3 regions of the Lysinibacillus sp. GW821-FHT14F06 genome follow, and region 3 is predicted to be linked to each of the others. Evidence: riboswitches for the same ligand, from Rfam matches in the RefSeq annotation. Region 3 holds a riboswitch; each other region holds the start of a gene.
The links. Region 3 has a riboswitch for cobalamin ahead of cobT (nicotinate-nucleotide--dimethylbenzimidazole phosphoribosyltransferase). Riboswitches for the same ligand answer to the same signal wherever they lie in the genome.

Region 1 (7,683 bases), on a different contig from region 3:
ATTGCCAAATCCTTTATTACAGAAAACCAAGATTCATAAAGCATAATGAAATTGCCTTCTTTTTGCAAATTAAAAGAAGGCAAAATCATGTTTTGGACAAAGTATGAAAAATGAACGTATCTTAGCAAAATTACCAAAAATTTATTTAGAAAAACATAATGAAAAGCCTTTAAATTGTTTATTGCTTGTCTTATAATTTTCGAGTTAGCTAAAGATTTGAGTTGAAAATTATGGCATATGCACTGGGCGATTACGTTTTTGAAGCATCTACCATTAATGGAGATGCTTTTTTGAATGAACATACATATAATTTTTTTTTTGCACAAAAAGACGAATTTAAATTTTACGAAGATAGCACTTATTATTAACTTTTTAAGTGCCTTATTCGTCATTATATAAGTGAACATACAAAAGGAGACGATGTTTGGCTTTATTATTTTTTTACATTAAACATGGTGAAAAGGTTTATAAATTATTGGGAGAAGGAATTTTATGTCAGGCAAGTCATTCAATCATCGTTATATCCCTGGACTCGATGGGATTAGAGCATTAGCAGTATTAGCTGTTATAGCTTATCATTTCAATTTCAGATGGGTCAGTGGGGGATTTTTAGGAGTCGATATCTTTTTTGTTTTATCAGGGTATTTAATTACCTCAACTATTTTACCTTTAAAAGGAAGTCAGTTGTCTGTTGGATTGAAGAAATTCTGGTTAGGACGATTTAGACGCTTACTGCCAGCTGCCTATGTCATGATTATTGTAACATTTGCATGGGCGACTCTATTTCATAAGGAGCTACTTCATACACTACGTGGTGATGCGATTTCCTCTATTTTTTATTCAAGTAATTGGTGGTTTATTTTTCACAAACTCTCCTATTTTGATAGTTTTGGTTCCCCTTCGCCATTAAAGAATTTATGGTCGTTAGCCATTGAGGAACAATTTTATTTATTATGGCCAGTTCTTTTAATGCTCGGACTTCTGATTGCCAAAAAGCAAAATAAGCTCGCTATTTTTGTTTTTCTGGGGGCACTTGGTTCTGCAGTGCTAATGGCTATACTATATCAACCAGGAGCAGATCCCAGTCGTGTCTATTATGGAACAGATACGCGTTCTTTTGAATTACTAATAGGTTGCTGGTTGGCTCTTATCTGGCCGATGAAAAGACTTTCAACACAAAAAATCTCTACTAATCATGTCTATCAGTTAAATATTGTAAGCTTAGTAGCTTTTAGTATTTTCATTATCGGTATTTTGTTGGTGGATGAATATCAATCTTTCCTATATCGAGGAGGGATGTTTGTATTTTGCTTAAATGCAGCCATCTTAATAGGCTGCATATGTCACCCAGTTAGCTTTTTAGGAAAAATACTTTCTTGGAAACCTTTGCGTTGGATTGGTTCAAGATCATATGGGATTTATCTATGGCATTATCCAATTATTGTTTTAGGTACTCCAGTACACGAAATAGGCAATCCAGCTTATTGGCGAGTTGCTTTACAGCTGATGCTTATCTTTACAATTGCAGAACTATCCTATCGTTTTATTGAAATGCCGATTCGTAAGGATGGGTTCCGCTGTTATTTTAGACAGTATTTTATATTCAATAAACACAAATGGGGAAGCTTCACGCTTGCTAGAAAAATTTCAACCACGCTCATTCCACTTTTCCTTCTAGTATTTTTTACTGGAATGACAGGGGTTGTAGGTGAAGAGAAAATAGAATCTATTGAGTCACGGCCTACGAATATTAAAATAGATGGTGGAACACAGCAGCCTTCAACCAATCATGATTCCGAAAAGGAGCAGGAAACATCTCAGCAGGAGTCATTAATTGATGAAGAAGAGAATGTTGATTCAAATACGGATCAATATGCAGTAGAGCCTGAGCAGGAGGAAAATGAGACAGAAGTTCATGAATCGTATAATGGAATATTGGCCATTGGCGATTCAGTAATGATAGATATTGCTAAGAGCTTACATAACATCTATCCTAGCATTACCATAGATGCAAAAATTGGTCGCCAATTTTCACAAGCCGTTAAATTAGCTCCTAATTATGCTAGCTTTAATCAACCAGATAAAGCAGTCATCATTCAGCTCGGAACAAACGGCTACTTTACCAATGCTCAAATTGATACCTTATTAAAGGCTTTTTCTAATGCTGATATTTATCTAGTGAATACGCGTGTACCACGTTCCTGGGAGGGGAAAGTAAATCAAGCATTACAACAGAAAGCGCAGGAATATGATAATATTACTTTAATTGATTGGTATGATAGTGCGATCAACCATCCTGAGTTTTTCGCCCCAGACGGCGTCCATTTAGAGCAAAAGGGGATTGCTTCTTTAACAAATCTAATTCAACAAGCTATAAATCCTGTCCATTGATGTAACGAATAGCCAATTTATGGTAGATGGCTATTTTTATGTGAGAAAAAATTTTAAAAAAAATTTAGTTTAGGTGAAACCTTTTTTATGACTGTTCGTATTACTACTATACATTTTTAATTAATTGCATTAAAAAAGGAGAAATACATTTTTGAATCATTGAACAAAACAATTACTTTTTGTGATTTATCTAATTACGATTGCTGATGCATATTACTCAACGTTATTTATTGAACCAAAAGCGCCACCACAGCACCAGACGATTAAAGCAGCTGGAATGACGACCATTCAAGTGCGGTAGCAAACCTTATAAAAATAAACGAACAGCAAGAAGCTTGAAGACTACGGTGCTTCAGCCTATTAAGCTATTTCTACAGAGCACTAAGAATATCAAAGAAAAAGCCCATCATTATAAAGCTTTAATGGTTAGATTAAGTGATAGACACAGAAAAACGAGAGAATCACCGTTTATCATGTATCATAATCACCGTTTACGTTGCTGAAAACAGATGAAACAAAAAGCTGCAATTAACCCTGCAGCTTTTTTATTTTGTGTAATATAGTAAATGAGGCTAGCTTAGTTCGAATATTTCCAATGCCAATGCTCTGTAAAAGTATTAATAAGCTGAAGTTCCGAACTATAAATTCGATTTCCTGGTAGTATTTCAGCTATAGTAATGGCAATGTTAATAAGATGATGCTAAGCTTATCACATATTTGGCTTGTATTTGCTGTATACACGGTTCTAAAAATTTAATTGAACCGTTTTATCAATCTAAATTTTGAAGCTCCTAATGACCTATATACGGCTTTAAATGCAATCGATTAATATATTCTCCTTGGAGATGGACTTGTTCCTTTTATTTTTTATAATTCCATTTAAATTATCTAGCTATTGTGTGACAGTTAGATTATCAATTTCTATATTTTTTGTTTTACCACGCAGCGTTGAAGACCTTACTTTCACTATGGCTTTCAATGCTGCTTTTAGTGAGAAAGTAATATGGACACTAGATGCTTACTTTCTCTTTTAAAGCTTACTATATCTAAAAAATATACTTCTTTTTTATTTAACTATTTTGAAAAATAGAAATATATGCTAAACTTAACAGTAAGTGAATAAGAATTGCAGATTAAAGGTGCTCTTTTAAGAGCTTAATAGGGAATTCGGTACAAAGCCGAAGCTGTTTCCGCAACTGTAAGTGTAGATGACTACAGAAAATACCACTGTCAAACGAGGAAAAATGCCTCCAGTAGATGGGAAGGTTCTGAATAGGATACACGAGCCAGGAGACCTGCCTTTATTCCATCGTATTAACTCTCTTCGGAAGCTAGGAGAACTTACGGCAAATAGACGGACAGGCAAACTACGTTTTAGCGCCTTTTTTCTGTTTTCCATTAGATTAGATGCTTCCCCTTTTTGGAGAAGCATCTTTTTATTTTCGAGTTAATTGCAAGAACATTCACGAAATAATAAAAATAGGAGGTTTTACAAATGGTTCATTTCAAAAAATGGTGGCAATTCGCGTTAGTCCTGCTTTTAGCATTTTCGCTCGTGTCACCAACAGCAAGTGCAGCATTATTACAGCCCGTAAGTCAGGAAGCACAAACAGCAGATTTTGATGTTCAGTTATCAGCGACTGGTTTATGCGGTACTGGTTCATGTGATGAAATTTTAGCAGGAACAACTGTGAATGTTCAAGAAGGAACAACAGCGCTAGAGCTTGTAGAGCAAGTATTTGATGCTGAGGGTATTCCTTATGTAGTGGTTTCTACTCAATATGGTCCATATCTTCAATCAATTGATGGACGTGCTGCGGGCAGCTTAAATGGTTGGGATGGCTGGGTATACACTGTAAATGGTGTTAGTCCTAACTATGGATTAGCTGAGTATCAATTAGAGGCTGATGATGTCGTTCATATTTATTACACTACATGGGCTAAATTAGAAACGGCAAGTGCAATTGCTGTAAATGATAACAATCCATCCGTTACGGTAAATTTAACTGGTGATTTATTTATAACACCAGATGCCTCTAATTTAGCAAACTGGACAATTAACACAGGGACAACAGCATTAACAGCTCAGTCGATTACTGTGAATACAAACCAACAAGCTGTTATTACATTTGCGGGTCAGGCACAAGCAGGTACTATTACCATTACAGCCTCTGCCAATGCTTTATTCGGTAGCTCAGCAAGTGAGCCAGTTGAAGTGAAAGTACAATAGCTAGATAAATTGATACTGACGAGATGAATTAATTCAGCTTGTCAGTATTTCATTATGTATAAAGGAAGTGAGTTTTTCTATGACTATATGGAAAAAACAGCTACATATAGCAGTTATTTTTATTTTAATTGTATCGCTATTTTCTCCAGTCACTGCAATTAAGGCACAGCATTTTGAAGGGGATTTACTCGATCCTCCTACAGACATAAATGGTATTGAACCTGATGATTCAGAAAAGCAGGATAATGCTCTAGGGTTGGATAATGAAAAAGAAGAAGGGGATTCAACAGAACAGGAAAATGCACTGCAATCTGATGATGAAGCTGAATTAGATGATCTTACACATTTAGGGGATACGACGGAGGTAGCTCCTAACGTAGAAGTTGCGCCCTTTGCCATTAGCGATATTCAGCTAAATACGGAGGAACCTTTACTATTATTAGCGGGAGAAACATTTCAACTTACTGCTACTAACTCAACAACAGGTGATAGTGCCACAGTCACATGGTCTTCAAGTGACTCAGGAATTGCAACCGTTGACACTAGTGGGAACGTAATAGCTCAGACAATCGGAGAGACAGTCATTACCGCTCAATTAGATAGTGGAACTAAAGCAGTTAAAGTATATGTTATTTCACCAGAAGCTCGAGAGGCAATAGATTTTATTATTGCTCTACCTACAATCGAAAGAGCCGATGAAGCAACATATCAGCTACTACAGCAAGCACGAGTACTAGATAGTAAAGTAAAAGCACCTGCTCGTACTCTTTTAATATCCGATAATAAACTACCTTATTTTCTCCAGTTACTAGAAAAGGAAATTGCATATTTTAGATACTATATGCAAGACCCTAACAACGCTATACCTGCACCTGAAGGGATTATTTCTTTAAGTGATGAATGGGATAAGAAGTTAGATACAGTTCGTGAAAAATATAATTCTCTGATTAAAACATCTGGTTATCGAGATCTAAAAAAAGTAACAGATCCTGCAGATATACTAGCATTTAATCAAGAACTTGCAGCAAAAGAAATTAAATATGTATTTCTTGTTATCGATGCGCTTCCTAAAATAGATGATTTAACAATTGATTCAGCAATAAAAGAGCAACTCGATCATGCAAGAAAAAAATATGCAGCTATACCAACAGCAGAACAAAAAAAAGTAGCAAATAAGGGTGACCTTTTTGCAAAAGAAGTTCGGTATGTTGAACTGTTAATTGATGCTATTAATATAAATAGCCCACTAGCGGAAGAACAATTAAAAACTGCAAAAGAAGCTTTGAAAAAGTTAGCTAACCCAAACAATATACCTGGTGGCTCCAAAGGGGTATCAAACTATAACGACCTCCTTGAAAAGGAGAAAATGATTAATGCAGAGGATGATATTAAACAAGTTATCGAAAAAATTGGTGTACTTCCTACTGTAGAAGCACTTATTTGGGCTGATCATTTAAAAGTTCTTGAAGCACAGCAAGCTTATGATAAGTTATTACCTGCACATCAAAGCAGGGTAACAAATTACACGCATCTAGAGGCTTTACAAAAGCGCTTAGTTGAACTACAACCGACAACAGTTGAAATATACAATGCTGTCGCTAACTACTTAACGAAAGGTTCATATGAGCCCGTTTATGGGTCTGAATGGACTATATTAACATTAGCTCGTGGTGATAATACTGCCAAATATGCAACTTATTATGATAAATATTATCGCAATCTCGTTAATCATGTAAAAGCAACAAATGGGGAAATAGGCACTCAAGCAACGGACTGGGCTCGAGTTATAATAGCTCTCACAGCAATTGGGAAAGATCCGAGAGATGTAGCTGGCTACAATCTAGTTGAAAAGTTATCAGATTTGAGTTTTGCTACAAGCCCTGGTGTCAATTCGTCTATCTTTTCATTAATTGCACTGGATACTTGGGGATTTGAATTACCTAAAACGGCGACAACAACGCGTGATAAACTAATTCAAAATATTTTATCAAAGGAAATAAAGAATGGTGGCGGATTTGCATGGAGCGGTACTGATCCTGATCCTGATATGACAGGGATGGTACTGCAAGCATTAGCACCATATCAAAGTAATACACAAGTAAAGGCTGTCACTGATCGCTCAATCGCTAAATTAGTAGCCATCCAATCAGCTAAAGGTGGCTATATTTCGACAGCGGGTAGCCCAGAAGCTGCTGAAAGCGCTGCCCAAGTTATAACCGCACTTGCCAGCTTAGGCATTGATGCAAATAAAGATAAACGATTCGATAAAGTCATTGCTAATATTATGACATTTAGCTCTGGTGACGGTGGCTTTAAACATGTTCAAAGCCAAACAAAAGCAGATGGTATGGCGACAGTTCAAGTTGGCTATACACTAGCAGCTTACAACCGTCTTTTAAGCGGACAAACACCGCTCTATAATATGTCAGACACGAAAAACAAGCCGACTAAGCCTAGTGGCGAGGACGGTAGTGATGGTGAGGAGCCTTCTTCTCCTGGTAACAATGGCAATCAGCCTTCTATTCCTGCTGAAAAAGAGGAAATTGGCTATACAACATTCTCCATTCGAATTTCGTCTTCTGAAGTGCCGTTAAATACAACAACAACAAAATTATTTGCTGGTGAAACTGTTTTTGATGTTTTACAACGAGTAACAACAGAAAACGGTGTTGCACTAAGCTATCGTCAAACAGAATACGGAACATATATTGACGGAATTGCTGGTGTTTATGAATTTGATCGTGGGCCTTTAAGCGGTTGGATGTACCGTGTAAATGGCGTATTCCCTTCATATTCGGCTGCGAATTACACATTGTCTCCAAACGACTCCGTTGAATGGATATACACGCTTGATTTAGGAAAAGATATTGGCGGTTATGTTGAAGATGTAGAGAAAACTCCTGAAAAGGGCAAAGACCCCTTAGATGAAAAAAATAAAGAAGAAGAAAAAGAAAACACGGTCAAGGAAGAAAATAAAGACGATAAAGTTATCGAAGAAAACGAAGTAAATTCTGAAAATGGTAAAACTGAGATAGCATTGACACTTGAAGATATACAAAAGC
Region 2 (7,683 bases), on a different contig from region 3:
AATTAAATGCAAGAAAAAACGCTAAGGTATGAAGAAAAAAGCTCGGCTCCTTCTAATAAACGCTGAGGTGCAAAGATAAAGAACTCAGATTCCCCCAAGAATCGCTCAGGTGAGAAGACAAAGAGCTCAGATTCCCCCAAGAATCGCTCAGGTGAGAAGACAAAGAGCTCAGGTTTCCTCAAGAATCGCTCAGGTGAGAAGAAAAAGAGCTCAGGTTTCCTCAAGAATCGCTCAGGTAAGAAGAAAAAGAGCTCAGGTTTCCCCAAGAAATGCTCAGGTGCGAAGGCAAAGAGCTCGGGTTTCCCCAAGAAATGCTCAGGTGAGAAGAAAAAGAGCTCGGGTCCCCTCAAGAATCGCTCAGGTGAGAAGAAAAAGAGCTCAGGTTTCCCCAAGAATCGCTCAGGTGAGAAGACAAAGAGCTCAGATTCCCAAAGAATCGCTCGGGTCCCCTCAAAAAACAGCTCAGATACAGATCCTCAAATCTGCTCAATCAGTTTCTGTAAATCATCCTTTGAACGAGGTAGCTTAATGTTTTCCTTCAATAGTTTTTTACTCTGTAAAGCAAGTGTCATTTCAAAGACCCAGGGACGTTCCAGATGGGCTCGTTGAATTAACTCCTCCTGATAAAACATCTCAACAGGGTCCCCGTTATAGATGATTTTGCCACCTTCCATAACGATAATTTGATCTGCCCATTCATAGGCTAATGGGATGTCATGGGTCGCCATTAAAATGGTACGATCCCCATTTTCTAATTTGGCTAAATACTGTAAAACTTGTGCAGCATAATAATTATCGAGTCCAGCGGTTGGCTCGTCTAATAATAAAACAGATGGTTCCATCGCTAGTACACCTGCCATGGCTACTCGTTTTTTCTGACCCACACTTAAAAAATGTATTGGTTTATCGAGTAGCGCTTCCACCTCTGTTTGTTCTACTGCCCAAGCAATTTTCTCTTCAATTTTTTCAGTTGTCCAACCGAGGTTCAAAGGTCCAAATGCAATATCCTGCTTCACTGTACCCGAAAATAGCTGATTGTCTGCATCCTGAAAAACAATGCCAACCTGTTGACGTAATTCTTTTAATGCTTTTCTGCTATACTGTAGCTCCTTGCCGCAAAAGGCTATATTTCCAGTAGTTGGCTTAAGAATCCCATTGAGGAGCTGAAATAATGTAGATTTTCCCGCTCCATTATGACCTAGTAGGGCGATTTTTTTGCCTTTCGGAATTTGGAGTGTAATATCTGTTAGTGCGTGTGTTCCATCTACATAGTCGTAAGAAAGCTGATTTAGTTCAAAGTATAAGTCTGTTGTCATTAGAAAAAACCTCCATACACGATGAGGAATAGTAAGATAGCGGCAATACCGAGCCAGTTTTTCATGCTATAGGTTGCTTTCTCCTGCCAATATACCGCTTCGCCACCACGTGCTTGCATGGCATTATTAAGCTCGCGGCTTCGTTGGAACATTTCAGCAAATAAAGCGGCGATAAGCATAGATACAGAGCGTAGCCACTGGGCAGGTGAGCGATAACCAAGTCGAGCCTGCTGAGCAAGGTGAATTTTTTGCATACTGTCTAAAAAAATAAAAATAAATCGATATGTTAATTCCACTAGCTCAACAAACAACGCAGGAATTCTACATTGTCGTAACACATGACAAATAGATTGTACGGATGTTGTTAGGATTAAAAAATATAAACAACTGACACTTCCAAGAACGATGAAAAAAAGTTGCTGTGCTGTAAATAAGCTTACATTGCCCACAAAAATTGTCCAATGTTTAAAAGAAAATGACCAGATATGTGCAGGTAGTTTGCTAGTCGCTGGTGCTATTGAAATTAAAATAGATAGTAAGCTAGATAGTAAAAAAAATCCGGGTAACAATAATAGTTTAAAATAATATTTAACAGGGATTTTAGCGCCTATAATGATAAAAGCACTCATTACAATAAATGTAATGAGTGAAATTCGTTCATCTCTCATGATAAGCGACAATAATAATAGTCCAAAGGAAAACATCATTTTTTCTAGCGGATGAACAGACGCTAGCTTATTCATATATGCATACTTATCAATGAGTAACATACTTAACCTTCTTTATGTTTACCGCGCATATAGCCGATGAAATAGCCGATGAAACCGGCACCAATAGCAGCTTGTAGTGCGAATAATAAGCTTTCAATTTCTCCACTTGGTGGTTCCCATAAGCTTTCAAACCATGGTTCGTAGTCAGCATTTATTTCACCGATTGCTGCCTCCGCTTCACCATCTGCTCCTCCGAATTCAGCACCTTTTTGTATGAAAAGTGGGATAATGGCTAATAACACAACGATTGCAAGCAGTAATAAGTTTTTTTTCATCCTAATGTGCCTCCTTTGTTGAGAAAACACGTAATGCTTTTAATTCGCTTACATTGTATTTTTTTAAGAAATTCATCACGACTACTGTTAAAATTCCTTCACTAACAGCAAGAGGAATTTGTGTTAAAGCAAAAATACCCGCAAATTTTGAGAATGAAGCCATAAAGTCACCAACCTCAGAAGGGAAAGCAAGAGCTAGCTGTACAGAAGTGACAATATATGTACCTAAATCACCAAGCATAGCAGCTAAAAATACAGCTAAAGAAAATGATAGACCCATTTTTTGAGAGCCTTTAAATACATAATAAGCAATAATTGGACCAACGACTGCCATAGAAAAGGCGTTAGCTCCTAAAGTTGTAAGCCCTCCATGTGCTAAAAGTAAAGCTTGGAATAATAATACAATCGTTCCGATTACACTCATTGCTAATGGTCCAAAAAGAACTGTGCCGAGCCCAACACCTGTTGGATGCGAGCAGCTTCCTGTTACAGACGGAATCTTTAATGCTGATAACACAAAGGCAAAGGCACCTGATAGTCCTAAAATCATTTTTGTTTCAGGGTTTGCATCAATCGTTTTGCGAATTGAACGTAATCCTAAAATAATAAATGGAATGGATACAACCCACCAAAAAATGGCCCACTCGATTGGCAAAAAGCCCTCCATTATATGCATGGCAAATGCACGATTTGGCACAAATAAAAATGCCAATAAGAAATAACTAAGCTTCCAGCCTGAGAATTTCAAAACTTCTCCTCCTCACTTATAGTTTTTGAATTAGCGTGCGAAAATAAAAAAACACTTCTCCATATTGGAAAAGTGCATAGCTAAGACAAATAGAATTCGATTCTACTAAGCCGCACACCTATCCTCGTAGGTTGAAACGTTCACATACTTTTCGGCAGGTCTCCTGGCTTTAGTTCCTCGTTTTATAGGCCTTCCCATCCGTTGGACAGTGACATTCTCTATAAAACTCCCTAGTACAGTGGCGGGACCGCGCCGGACTTGAACCGGCTTCCCTTTTAAGCGAAATGATAAGCACTTCGCACCGAAAAAAGATGAAGTTGTGAGATTTCACGACACAGTGTAACATGATTTTTCATCTTGAGGCTATCTTTTTTAGAAAAAATTTTTAAAATTGAGGTGCAATCTAGAAAATTCTGATAAAATAAAAGAGAAACTTTTCTTTTTTCTACGAATTTTTTGATGAAATTTTAATGAAAATGTCATAATTTTAGAGAGAAATATTGAAATTTTAAAATTATAAGATATGATAGAGACAGTTTTCAATTCGTGTTAAACATACAAATTTGATATAAAAACATACATAAGTGCTTGAATATTTTCAAGATAATAGGGAAATTGGTGAAAATCCGATACAGCCCCCGCTACTGTAATAGCTGATGAAATCGCAAATGCCACCTAGTGCAAACTTGGGAAGGCGCGAAAGTAAATGGAAGCTTAAGTCAGGAAACCTGCTTATGTAATCATGCATGCAAACTTTTCGGAGGGAGAAGTTGAAGCAAAGGCGAGTACCTGTAGTTTATTCGACTTTATTTGGCTTCTACAAAACCTTTACTCTTCGAATTAGAGTAAAGGTTTTTCTTTGTTCCTAAAAGTATTGAGGGGGAGAACAACGATGACTACTTGGAATTTAGAAGGGATGCAAACACATCTTTTTATTTGCAATGGCAGTAGCTGTATGAAAAAAGAAGCGGAGGAAATTACGCAAGCTATTCGTGATGAAATACAGTTACAGGCACTTGATAAAACAATACATACAACACGGACACGCTGCAATGGCAGATGTAAGGATGCGTGTGTTGTCATTGCGTATCCACAAGGAAATTGGTACCGTGTGCCAACAACAGAGCATGCAAGGGCACTTGTACAGGATTTACATCATGAGTCACTGCATGATGAACATGTCTTTACGCTTCGTGAGGGCACGTTACAGCGGACAGCACAAACAACAGCCATTAAAGGCATCGAAAAGGTGAAAGAGGGGTAACAAAATGGCGCAAAAAGGGAAGATTTTCGTGGTTGGCTTTGGGCCTGGTGATTTTAATCATATTACACATCGGGCAGTGGAGGCATTACAACAGAGTGATATGATTATAGGCTATAAAACATATGTAGAGCTTATTCAAGACTTAGTTAATGCAAAATCCATTGTTAGCACAGGTATGACGGAGGAAGTATCTCGTGCACAGGAAGCGGTACGCCAAGCGGAGGCAGGGAATATCGTATCTGTTATTTCCAGCGGTGATTCTGGTGTTTATGGCATGGCAGGATTAGTGTATGAGGTATTGATCGAGCTTGGTTGGACGGAAGCAACTGGTGTAGAGGTAGAAATTGTTCCAGGTATTTCAGCTATCAACTCATGTGCAAGTTTACTAGGTGCTCCAATTATGCATGATGCTTGTACAATCAGTTTAAGTGACCACCTAACACCTTGGAATTTAATTGCGAAGCGTGTAGAGGCAGCAGCGATGGCGGATTTTGTGATTGCGTTGTATAACCCAAAAAGTGGTCGACGTACTAGACAAATTGTGGAGGCCCAGCGCATTTTATTAGAATATCGTTCACCTGATACTCCAGTGGGGCTTGTCAAAAGCGCGTATCGTGACCGTCAGGAAGTTACAATGACAACTTTAGCAGAAATGCTAGAGCATGATATTGGGATGCTGACAACGGTTATTATCGGAAATTCATCAACGTTTTTCTATGATAATAAAATGATTACACCACGCGGCTATCAGCGTAAATATACACTCGGTGAGGAAAAGCAGCCATTACGTCCACACCAACGTTTAAGGGAAGAAAATGAACCATGGGCAATGAATCAAGAAACAGGGGAGGCACGCAATGACTTTGCAGCAGATCCTAATGCTAATCGTATTGAGCCCAGTGTAGCCATTACACCTAATCCAAAGCAAAAAAAAACTTCACTTGAGATGGCGACAGCAGCGTTAGCGATGGTCAAAGGAACAAATGAGGTAAAGATAACACCAAAGCTTGTGCAACAAAAAATCGAATCTATCTTTGAATTAGCTGTAAGCCCAGGAGTAGCCAATAAATTTTTCACTCCGCAACAGATGATCACGCTGGCAGAAGTTGTTGGAGAGGATGGAACGATGGAATACACACCTGACCATCAAATCCATTTAAAAATCCCAACGACAGAGCCAGAAAAAATTACAGCCAAGCTTCGTGAGGTTGGATTTTTACTGACACCGATTGGAGATGTATTATCATTAAAGGCTTGTGACTTCTGTTACGGAGAAAAGGTTGATTCGATTCCATATGCAGAGGAGATTCAGGAGAAACTTGGTGGTATGTCTTTACCGAAAACTTTGAATATTGGCTTTAATGGCTGCGGTATGGCGTGCTATCGAGCAGTATTTGATGATATTGGTATTGTTTATCGTAAAAGCAGGTTCGATGTTTTTATTGGGGCAAAGCCAGTAGGACGTACAGCACATGCTGCACAGCCAGTTGTAGAGGGACTAGAGCCTGAACAACTTATTCCACTCATTACGGATATCATTGAGGAGTATAAAGCAAATGCCCACCCAAATGAACGTCTGTTTAAGTATTTTAAACGTGTTAAAAAGATTCTGCACTTTACGTATCAGGATATGTCTTCAAAAATAAAAGTAGAGCCCGCTCCATGCGGTGACTAGTGAGGAGTTATGAGATGAAAGCAATTTTATTTGTCGGCCATGGAAGCCGTTTAGCAGCAGGAAATGATGAGGTACGTACATTTATTGAGCAAATGACACCTCGTATTGATGATAGCTTCTTAGTAGAAACGTGTTTCTTGGAGTTTGCTTCTCCAAACATTGAAGAGGGTATAACAAATTGTGTGAAGAAGGGTGCAACAGAGGTGCATGTGATTCCAATTATTCTTCTTCATGCTGGGCATTCAAAGCTACATATCCCAGCAGAAATCGAACATGCGCGTGAGCATTATCCACATATTACATTCACATATGGTCAAACGATAGGTGTCCATGAAGAGATATTTGCTATTTTAGAGGATCGTTTAGCTGAAATCGGCTTCAATGCTGAAGAGGAACAACAGGATACAGCTATCTTGTTAATTGCACGAGGCGGCAGTGATTCATCTGCAAATGGTGATTTTTATAAAATTACACGTCTGTTATGGGAAAAGTTGCCTGTCAAATATGTTGAAAGTGCCTTTATGGGGGTAACGGACCCTCGTGTCGAAGAGGGAATTGAGCGCTGTGTTAAGCTAGGTGCTAAAAAAATCATTATGCTTCCGTACTTTTTATTCACGGGCATCCTGATGGAACGTATGAATGGTATGTGTCAACAATTTAACGACAAATATCCAGATTGTGATATTCAAATTGCTGACTATTTTGGCTATCATGAACGTTTGCAAAATGTGCTACTAGAGCGTATTGAGCAAGCTGTAAATGGGACATCAACAGGTATGCAGGATTTAGAAAATTATCGAGCATATGCAGCGGTGCATGGTCATGCGCATCATCATCACCATCATGACCACGATCATGATCACGACCATCATGATCATCATCACGAACATGACCATCACCATGAAGAGGAGTCTGTGAAATGATTTTCATGTTAGCAGGGACGAGTGATGCTAGAGACTTAGCTCTTGAAATACAGTCAGCAGGATATGATGTAACGGCAACAGTCGTTACTGAATCAGCAGCCTCTAGCCTTGCTGAGGTGGGTCTGCCTCATTTAATTGGACGATTAACAGCTGAAGAAATGGCGACTATTATGACAGAACAAGGCTATCGTTTAGTTGTAGATGCCTCTCACCCATTTGCTGAGGAAGCTTCCAAAAATGCCATGGCAGCAGCGGAGCAAGCAAATGTACCGTATATTCGCTATGAACGAGCACATGAGCACTATTCTCATCCTCTTATAACAGTAGTAAAAGATTATGAGGAGGCTGCACACTTAGCGGCAGAAAAACGTGGTGTCATTATGCTAACGACAGGCAGTAAAACGCTTGCGACATTTACTAAGGTTTTACATGGCCTGGAGAATACAAGAGTGATTGCACGTATGCTACCTAGACTTGATAACATGGAAAAATGTGAGGCACTTGGTGTTGCTCAAAGGGATATAGTCGCTATACAGGGACCCTTTTCAAAGGAATTAAACGAAGCGCTTTTTCGTCAATATGATGTGACATTGATGATTACGAAGGAGAGCGGCAAGGTTGGCTCAGTGGATGAAAAGTTAGAGGCAGCACTTGCATGTGGCATTGAAACACTATTAATTGCAAGACCAAATATAAAGTATGGCCAGCAATA
Region 3 (7,683 bases):
GTTATTTTGCTTAAACTAAACAATAAGCCTATGTATATATTAGCCAAAATGATGGCCATCATATTGTTAATTTATATTGTGATTTTAATTTTTTATATTGTTTTATTTGGCTATTTTAAAGGAATGATTTCAATAACATTAATGTTCATTACTCTTTTTCAAGTAATGAGTACGGTTTTATACTGTGTAGCATTTAATTTTTTAATCGCCTTTTTTTTAAAGCGCACAATCTATCTTCACATTATAACAATATTGTATTTATTACTTAGTATACAATTTATTAATTCACCCTTTTTATCTATCTGGTTTAATCCAGATTTACTTGAGACACAGTTGGTAAACCTTGTGTTTAATTTAAAAAGAATAGTTTTTTTATGTCTGGGAGTTTTTTTTATCGTTTTTAGCGTCTATCTTTTTGACAGAAGGATGAAAGAAATATGAAAGATATAAGCTTATTTTGGTCTAAGGTTATCGTTCGTAATGATTATCTCTTCACTTATTATGCGTTAGTATTAGCCTTGTTCATTTCACAATTTTTCTTTACTGTAAATGATGCACAAGCGATGATTCCTTTATATGGTATTTTTTCAGCCGTAATGACAATACAAATTATTTCATTGCATCAGCGTTATCAAATGGACAAAATCTTTTTAATTTCAATATTTACTACAAGAAAAATAATTTTGTGGCAATGGATATTAGGTTTTGTACTGACTTCACCGGCATTTATATTACTTGGATTTTTCGAGAAATATGTTTATGTTGATACACCTATTATTAATATTTTAGTTGTAATTATTATATTTCATATATTTACAATATCTATTCCATTTTTAGTAGCTACATTCTTTTCAAATCAATATGCCTCTATTTTAATACTTGTTGTGATTTATTTTGTATTAATGTTAATGCATGGCTATAAATTGGAGATAATTCAATATATTGCACCTACGCTTAACTTTATGTATCCAGATAATCTACATTATTTAAATTTTGTGGGTGTTTTATTTCTTTGTATTTGCTCTATGGCAGCGGCGGTTTGTTTTAGTAAAAGGCCAACATTAAAAAAAGACAAGTATTTCTTTGCTAGCTTAGCCAGTTGTTCAATTTTAGCAATAATTTGTTTACATTTGTATGAAGAATTCAAAGAGAACGAGCTAATGAGTCAGCCCTATGAGAGTTATGTATTCAATGAAATTACTGTTCAATATAAAGGAGTAAGTCAAAAACGAGCTGATCGATTTTCTGCTATCTATTCAGACCTTACCCAACAAATGGCACAGTTCGGAATAAAAAATCCTTATCAAAAAATTAGTATTACTAAAGACTTTAATTTACCAATTAATAGAGAAGTCGGAAATATTATAAGCATTAATGGAAAGACAATTGAAATACGTCCATATTCTAATAAATTTTTTGAATTTAATTATGGCTATAATATTATAGAAGATTTACTAAATATTTTAATGAACGAAACTTGGAAGACAGAGAAACAGACGGTATGTTATGAGTTGTTAAAAAAAATTATTGAACAGAAAGTTATTCTAAATAATAACAGTGATTTATTTAGTGAAGCAAAGCTGAAAACAATGAAAAATGAACAATTTCATACAACTACAGAATCATATATGACAGATTATCTTACTATTTTGAAAGAAAAACCTCAAGATGCTTATTCGTTTATCATAAAGTTGGAGGATCAATAAATTGATAAGAAGATTAGGAGGCAAATAACATAATACATGAAGGTATTACTGGAGGTATTTAAATATACAGGTCCATATAACAGGAAATTAGTATTTATAAATACTATAATGTGCGTTTCGATGGGTTTAAACATAATACATCCTTTAATATTTGGTAGGTTTATAGATTATGTAACAAATAAGGAAGTAAGTAACGCATTAAAAATCATCCTATTTATTGCAATATTATTTTTAATTAATTTAGGCATTAAATTTATTCAGAAATATTATTTAGCGAAATTAATTGCTAACATTCAAATAGATGTTAAATTGAAAATGGTTAAACGAATTATGGCTAAGGATATGGATGATTATCAATTAATTCCTAAAGGCGAAATGATGAATAAAATTGAAAACGATACAAAAGCTTTTTCAAATGTTCTTTCAGAGTTACTAAATATTTTCATCGATTGTATTAGTATTCTAGTTGTGTTTATAATTTTACTAAATATCAATTTATTGTTAGTTTCGATTCTATTTATCACATGTCCATTAACATTATTTATCTTTAAATTTTATGGCAAAAAAATACGGGAAAAGGACATTAGTGTAAAGCAAAGTTTAGATCATTATCTAACATACTTAGGAGAGTTACTGTCATCTTTTAAATTGTTTAAACTATTAAATAATGAAGCTGAGGGAGTAAATAGATATTCTCAAAAAAATGATTTAGTCTATAAACTATCGCTTGAAAAAATGTTGTTAAATATTAAATCCGGGACAATAATAGAATTCATAAATTATATAAGCTATTTGTTGATTCTTATTTTAGGCGTCTATCTTATTTATAAAGAAGATTTGACTATAGGTATTTTAATTGCCTTTACTTCTTATTCAAATAATTTTAACCAGTCATTTTTAAGATTTGGACAACTAAATACCTTTTTTCAAGAAGCCATAGTATCCATAAATAGAGTTAAAAATCTACTAGATGTGCCTGCTGAAACAAAATGTGATGTAAACAATATGTCTAGTCATATGACGATACCTTCATTTGAGGAAGGTAGGATGGTGTTACGTAACGTATGTTATGAATATTCTAATGAATTTTCACCAATTTTTAAAAATATTAATATTGCAATACCTTTAAAAAAAATCGTTCTTTTTAAAGGTGTGAGCGGATCAGGAAAGACAACTTTGTTAAACATACTTTCAGGGTTATATGTAGGTTACACAGGGGAAATATTAATAAATCAATATAATGTGAAAAATATTCCTCACCATATCTATAAGAAAAAAATATGTCTAGTCTCTCAAAATCATTTTTTACTAACTGGAACTATCAAAGAGAATTTACTTTTAGCAAATCCAGATGCTACTAATGAAGATTTAATAAAAGTATGCAAGCTAGTAAATATATATGATTTTATAACGTCTTTGGAGAATAATTTTGATACATTAATTGGACATAATGGACTTGATCTTTCTACTGGACAACAGCAGAGGCTTTCTATAGCGAGATCACTTTTAAGGGATGCCGAAATATATTTGTTTGATGAAATTACAGCTTCATTAGATAAAGAAAATCAGAGCATTATAGAATCTCTACTCATATATTTAAACAAAGTAAAGGGAAAAACCATTGTATTGGTGACACACGATTCAATGATAAAAAATGCAGCTGATTTAACATTTGAAGTTAAGAATGGTCAGATTCACCAAATTCAATCTGGTCTTTTTCCAACTTTCTAGATTATTTATCTTTATTCAGCAAATGTTTTTGTATCGAAAGCATAGCGGCAGATGTTTTATGCGCGTAAGCGTAGCGACAGCGGCAGATACAGAAGACTTCCACCTCTACAGGCGCAAATACGCCAAGGCGAAATTGATACAAAAGTGTAATAAAGATAATGCTGTCATATTGACACCCAAAAAACTTTACAGTAAATTAAAAGAAATTGCATAATAGCATTGGGTGCCCATTATGGGAGAATAGGGAATAAAGTGTAAGTCTTTAGCGGTCCCACCACTGTAAAAGGGAGTTTCATAGAGTATGCCACTAGCATGGTGCTGGGAAGGTTCTATGAAATGTTGAAATTGAGCCAGGAGACCTGCCTAATTGCTTCGATTATATAGACGATGGAAAAGTCTGTAGTTTATTTGTGATGAATAAACTACAGGCTTTTTATTTTTTCTCTAAAGCTCAATGTAAAATAGAAAGGGGAATGATTCATGCAATTATTACAACAAACCATTGAAAGTATTCAACATGTAGACAGTCATATGATGAAGAAAGCGAGAGAGCGTATAGATGCTCTTAGTAAGCCACCTGGAAGTTTGGGAAAACTAGAATCTCTTGCAGTACAATTAGCTGGTATTACAGGAGAAATGTTTCCAAAGATAGATAACAAAGCAATTATTGTCTGTGCTGCAGATCACGGTGTTTGTGAGGAGGATGTAACTTCTAATCCACAAAAGGTAACCTTTTTACAAACAATGAATTTTCCAAAAGGGCTTACGGGTGTTTGTGCTATCGCCAACATAACCAATGCAAAAATCGTAACAGTTGACGTTGGTGTAAAAGAAGATTTACCACTTGATGCTGGGGTCATTTTAAAGAAAATTAAATATGGAACAGACAATATGGCAAAGGGTCCAGCTATGTCAAGAGAAGAAGCTATTCAATCCATCGAAGTAGGTATTGCAGTTGCAACGAGTGAAATAAGTAACGGAGTCGATATTCTTGGTACTGGAGAAATGGGTATTGGGAATACTACACCAAGTGCGGCTATCCTATCCGTGCTTCAAGCCTGTCATCCAAATGTAGTAACGGGAATGGGCGCAGGTGTTGGCGCAGGAGGAATTGCGCATAAGGTGGAGGTTATTCAAAATGCCATTGCATTAAACAAACCAAATCGCCACGATCCTATTGATATTCTTGCAAAAGTTGGTGGCTTAGAAATAGGTGCTATGGCTGGAATTGTACTTGCAGCTGCAGCAAATCGCAAGCCTGTTGTTATAGATGGCTTTATTTCTACGATTGCTGCCCTCATTGCCTTTGAGCTTGAGCCAAAAGTAAAGGACTACATTATTCCTTCACATGCCTCAGAAGAACCAGGTGCTAAAATAGCAGCCAAGTTGTTAGGGATAGAACCAATGCTGCATATGAATATGCGTTTAGGAGAGGGCTCTGGTGCAGCTTTAGCCTTTCCAATTTTAGATGCAGCATGCTCCATGATGAAAAACATGGCTACACTTGAGGAATCTGTAGTGCTAGTAGAATCGAATGAATAGGTGAAAAAATATACGCTTAAGGCATTTCTTTGTAGTACCAAAAAGTATAACAAGTCCATATATTGGAACTATTTGGGCTTGTTACTATTCATAAAATGGTTATGCTCGATTCAGCTTTCGTAAAGGCAAACGCCATTTCTTCATATAGGAAAGAATTCTTAGCACTGTAATCATACCAAATAATCCATATAAAAAGAGGTCGCCTGTTAATACTTCTAGACCAATCACGAGTCCTGCTAGAGCTGCCCAAACACCATAAATTTCATCACGTAATACAAGGGGCTTGCGTCTTGCTAATAGATCTCGAACAATCCCACCTCCTGAACCAGTTAAGACAGCAGCTACAATAACTGCACTAATTGGCATGTCGAGCTTTACAGCATAGAGTGCGCCCTGAATAGCGAATGCAGATAAGCCAATTGCATCTGTGAAGTTTCCCCATCGATGCCAATGCTGAATTAGATGATGTGGAAAAATAAAAAATATAGTAATCGCCGCAAGCGCAATTTGGAACATCATATCCTGTCCCCATAACGTTGTAACAGGTAAGCCAATAAGCAAGTTACGAATTGCTCCACCCCCAAAGGCAGTGACAATACCGAGTATATAAACACCGAATAAATCGTATTCTTCCTCCATCGCGATAATTGCCCCAGAAATAGCAAAGGCAATTGTTCCAATAATACTAAAAACCTCCCAAGCCATCCCTTTTCACCCCTTCTGAAAAATAATGTACTTTCTCATTAAAGTTAAAGAATTCTATTAAATGTAACAGAATCTATGAATTTTGTAGTCGAAATATCGAAAATAATGAAAGAAGTCCGCACATTAGCTTAGCGCATATTACGAGTAGAAACAATAGGCAAGTTTTGCAGACACATCTACAAATTGTTAAGATGAGATAGGAGTAAAGTGAAAACTTCAATTTGTGGGTATGGTGCCCACAATTGAACAAATGTGAATGGAGAAGAATGAATGACTTTTACAACGAATTTAACAACAGAAACGTTAGCATTAGCTACCGAAATAGAGGAGAAGGTTTACCCGTTTCATAGGAAGGTAGACGATATGGCGTTCTTTAATCAACAAAAGGTGCTTGCAGCTTTTAGGAAGCATCAAGTTAGTGACTATCATTTACATCCTTCTAATGGATATGGTTATGATGATGAGGGGCGTGACAATTTAGAGCGTGTTTATGCAGAGGTTTTTGGAGCGGAGGCTGCCATCGTACGTCCACAGATTATTTCGGGGACACATGCCATTACGCTTAGTCTATTCGGAGTGCTGCGACCAGGTGATGAATTGCTGTATATTTCAGGTCAGCCATACGATACATTACAATCCATAGTAGATGGCGGTGACAAGGATACTGGTTCATTAAAGGATTATAAAATCAGTTATCATCATGTGGATTTAATGGCTAATCAAAAGATTGATTGGGACGGTGTAGCGGCTGCTATTACAGAGAATACAAAAATGATTGCTATTCAACGTTCAAAGGGCTATGCAACACGACCATCCTTTACTATTGCAGAAATTGCTGATATGTGCGTGAAAGTCCGTGAATTAGCACCGCAGGCTATTATCTTTGTCGACAATTGCTATGGTGAATTTGTGGAGGATCAGGAACCGACAGAGGTAGGGGCAGATTTAATGGCAGGCTCTCTGATTAAAAACCCAGGGGGAGGATTGGCGAAAATTGGAGGCTATATTGCTGGTCGCGCTGATTTAGTTGAAAAATGTGCCTTTCGTATGACGTCACCTGGTATTGGCGCTGAAGCAGGTGCAACATTAAATACGCTGGGCGATTTTTATCAGGGCTTTTTCTTAGCGCCACACGTTGTAGCACAAGCATTAAAAGGCGCCATTTTCACAGCTGCAATGCTAGAAGAAATTGGTATGTCTACGACACCAAGCTATGATGCGAAACGAACAGATTTAATTCAATCTGTTTCATTCCAAACAGCTGAACAAATGATTGCCTTTTGTCGTGAAATTCAAGCAAACTCACCGATTAATGCCCATTACGCACCAGAGCCAGCCTATATGCCAGGCTATGAGGATGATGTCATAATGGCAGCAGGTACTTTTATTCAAGGTTCGAGTATTGAGCTTACAGCAGACGGTCCTATTCGTCCGCCATATACAGCATTTATTCAAGGCGGCCTCACATATGAGCATGTAAAATTCGCCATTTGTAGTGCTGTTCAAAAAATTCAGAAATAAATAGGTAAAAAACTATTCAAATCATGATTCTGAATAGTTTTTTACAATTTTGTAGCAGTCGAAAAAAATATTAAAAATCGATGTTAGGAAACCTTACATCTTTGTTGACAGTGTAAAAATTTCGTTATATGATAAGCGGGTATTGGAGGGGACTTAAATGAGTCGTGAAATTAGACGAACTATGCCGTTATTATCCATGAGTATCGTGATGCAATTGACCGAGCTTTCGGCACGCCAAATTCGTTATTATGAAGAACACCATTTAATTGAGCCGCACCGAACAGATGGCAATCGTCGAATGTTCTCATTAAATGACGTCGATACATTGCTAGAAATAAAGGATTATTTAGAGCAGGGAATGAATATGGCAAAGATTAAAAAATTATTTGCTAAAAAGAGTGACCCTGTAACGACAGATGAGCCAGATTTAAGTGACTCAGAATTACGTCGCATTATGCGCGAGGAAATGCGTCAAGCA

Region 1: linked by a shared signal. The riboswitch ahead of AC1RNS_RS04105 (DUF4430 domain-containing protein) and the one ahead of cobT (nicotinate-nucleotide--dimethylbenzimidazole phosphoribosyltransferase) in region 3 are both predicted to bind cobalamin.
Region 2: linked by a shared signal. The riboswitch ahead of AC1RNS_RS02620 (energy-coupling factor ABC transporter permease) and the one ahead of cobT (nicotinate-nucleotide--dimethylbenzimidazole phosphoribosyltransferase) in region 3 are both predicted to bind cobalamin.

Annotation. Positions count from the first base shown of each region.
Region 1 covers NZ_JBXAPF010000003.1:71,851-79,533, reverse strand. Annotated here, with positions in the region: gene spoIIP (stage II sporulation protein P) at 1-39, shown strand, start outside; gene AC1RNS_RS04110 (acyltransferase family protein) at 493-2,391, shown strand; cobalamin riboswitch at 3,512-3,708, shown strand; gene AC1RNS_RS04105 (DUF4430 domain-containing protein) at 3,887-4,621, shown strand; gene AC1RNS_RS04100 (S-layer homology domain-containing protein) at 4,701-7,683, shown strand, end outside.
Region 2 covers NZ_JBXAPF010000002.1:76,938-84,620, reverse strand. Annotated here, with positions in the region: gene AC1RNS_RS02635 (energy-coupling factor ABC transporter ATP-binding protein) at 477-1,316, opposite strand; gene cbiQ (cobalt ECF transporter T component CbiQ) at 1,316-2,086, opposite strand; gene AC1RNS_RS02625 (energy-coupling factor ABC transporter substrate-binding protein) at 2,089-2,361, opposite strand; gene AC1RNS_RS02620 (energy-coupling factor ABC transporter permease) at 2,363-3,109, opposite strand; cobalamin riboswitch at 3,246-3,430, opposite strand; cobalamin riboswitch at 3,675-3,859, shown strand; gene AC1RNS_RS02615 ((2Fe-2S) ferredoxin domain-containing protein) at 4,002-4,373, shown strand; gene cobJ (precorrin-3B C(17)-methyltransferase) at 4,378-6,048, shown strand; gene AC1RNS_RS02605 (sirohydrochlorin chelatase) at 6,063-6,971, shown strand; gene cobK (precorrin-6A reductase) at 6,968-7,683, shown strand, end outside.
Region 3 covers NZ_JBXAPF010000001.1:91,740-99,422, forward strand. Annotated here, with positions in the region: gene AC1RNS_RS00395 (hypothetical protein) at 438-1,706, shown strand; gene AC1RNS_RS00400 (ABC transporter ATP-binding protein) at 1,827-3,437, shown strand; cobalamin riboswitch at 3,642-3,818, shown strand; gene cobT (nicotinate-nucleotide--dimethylbenzimidazole phosphoribosyltransferase) at 3,918-4,979, shown strand; gene AC1RNS_RS00410 (trimeric intracellular cation channel family protein) at 5,079-5,684, opposite strand; gene AC1RNS_RS00415 (methionine gamma-lyase family protein) at 5,955-7,205, shown strand; gene AC1RNS_RS00420 (MerR family transcriptional regulator) at 7,363-7,683, shown strand, end outside.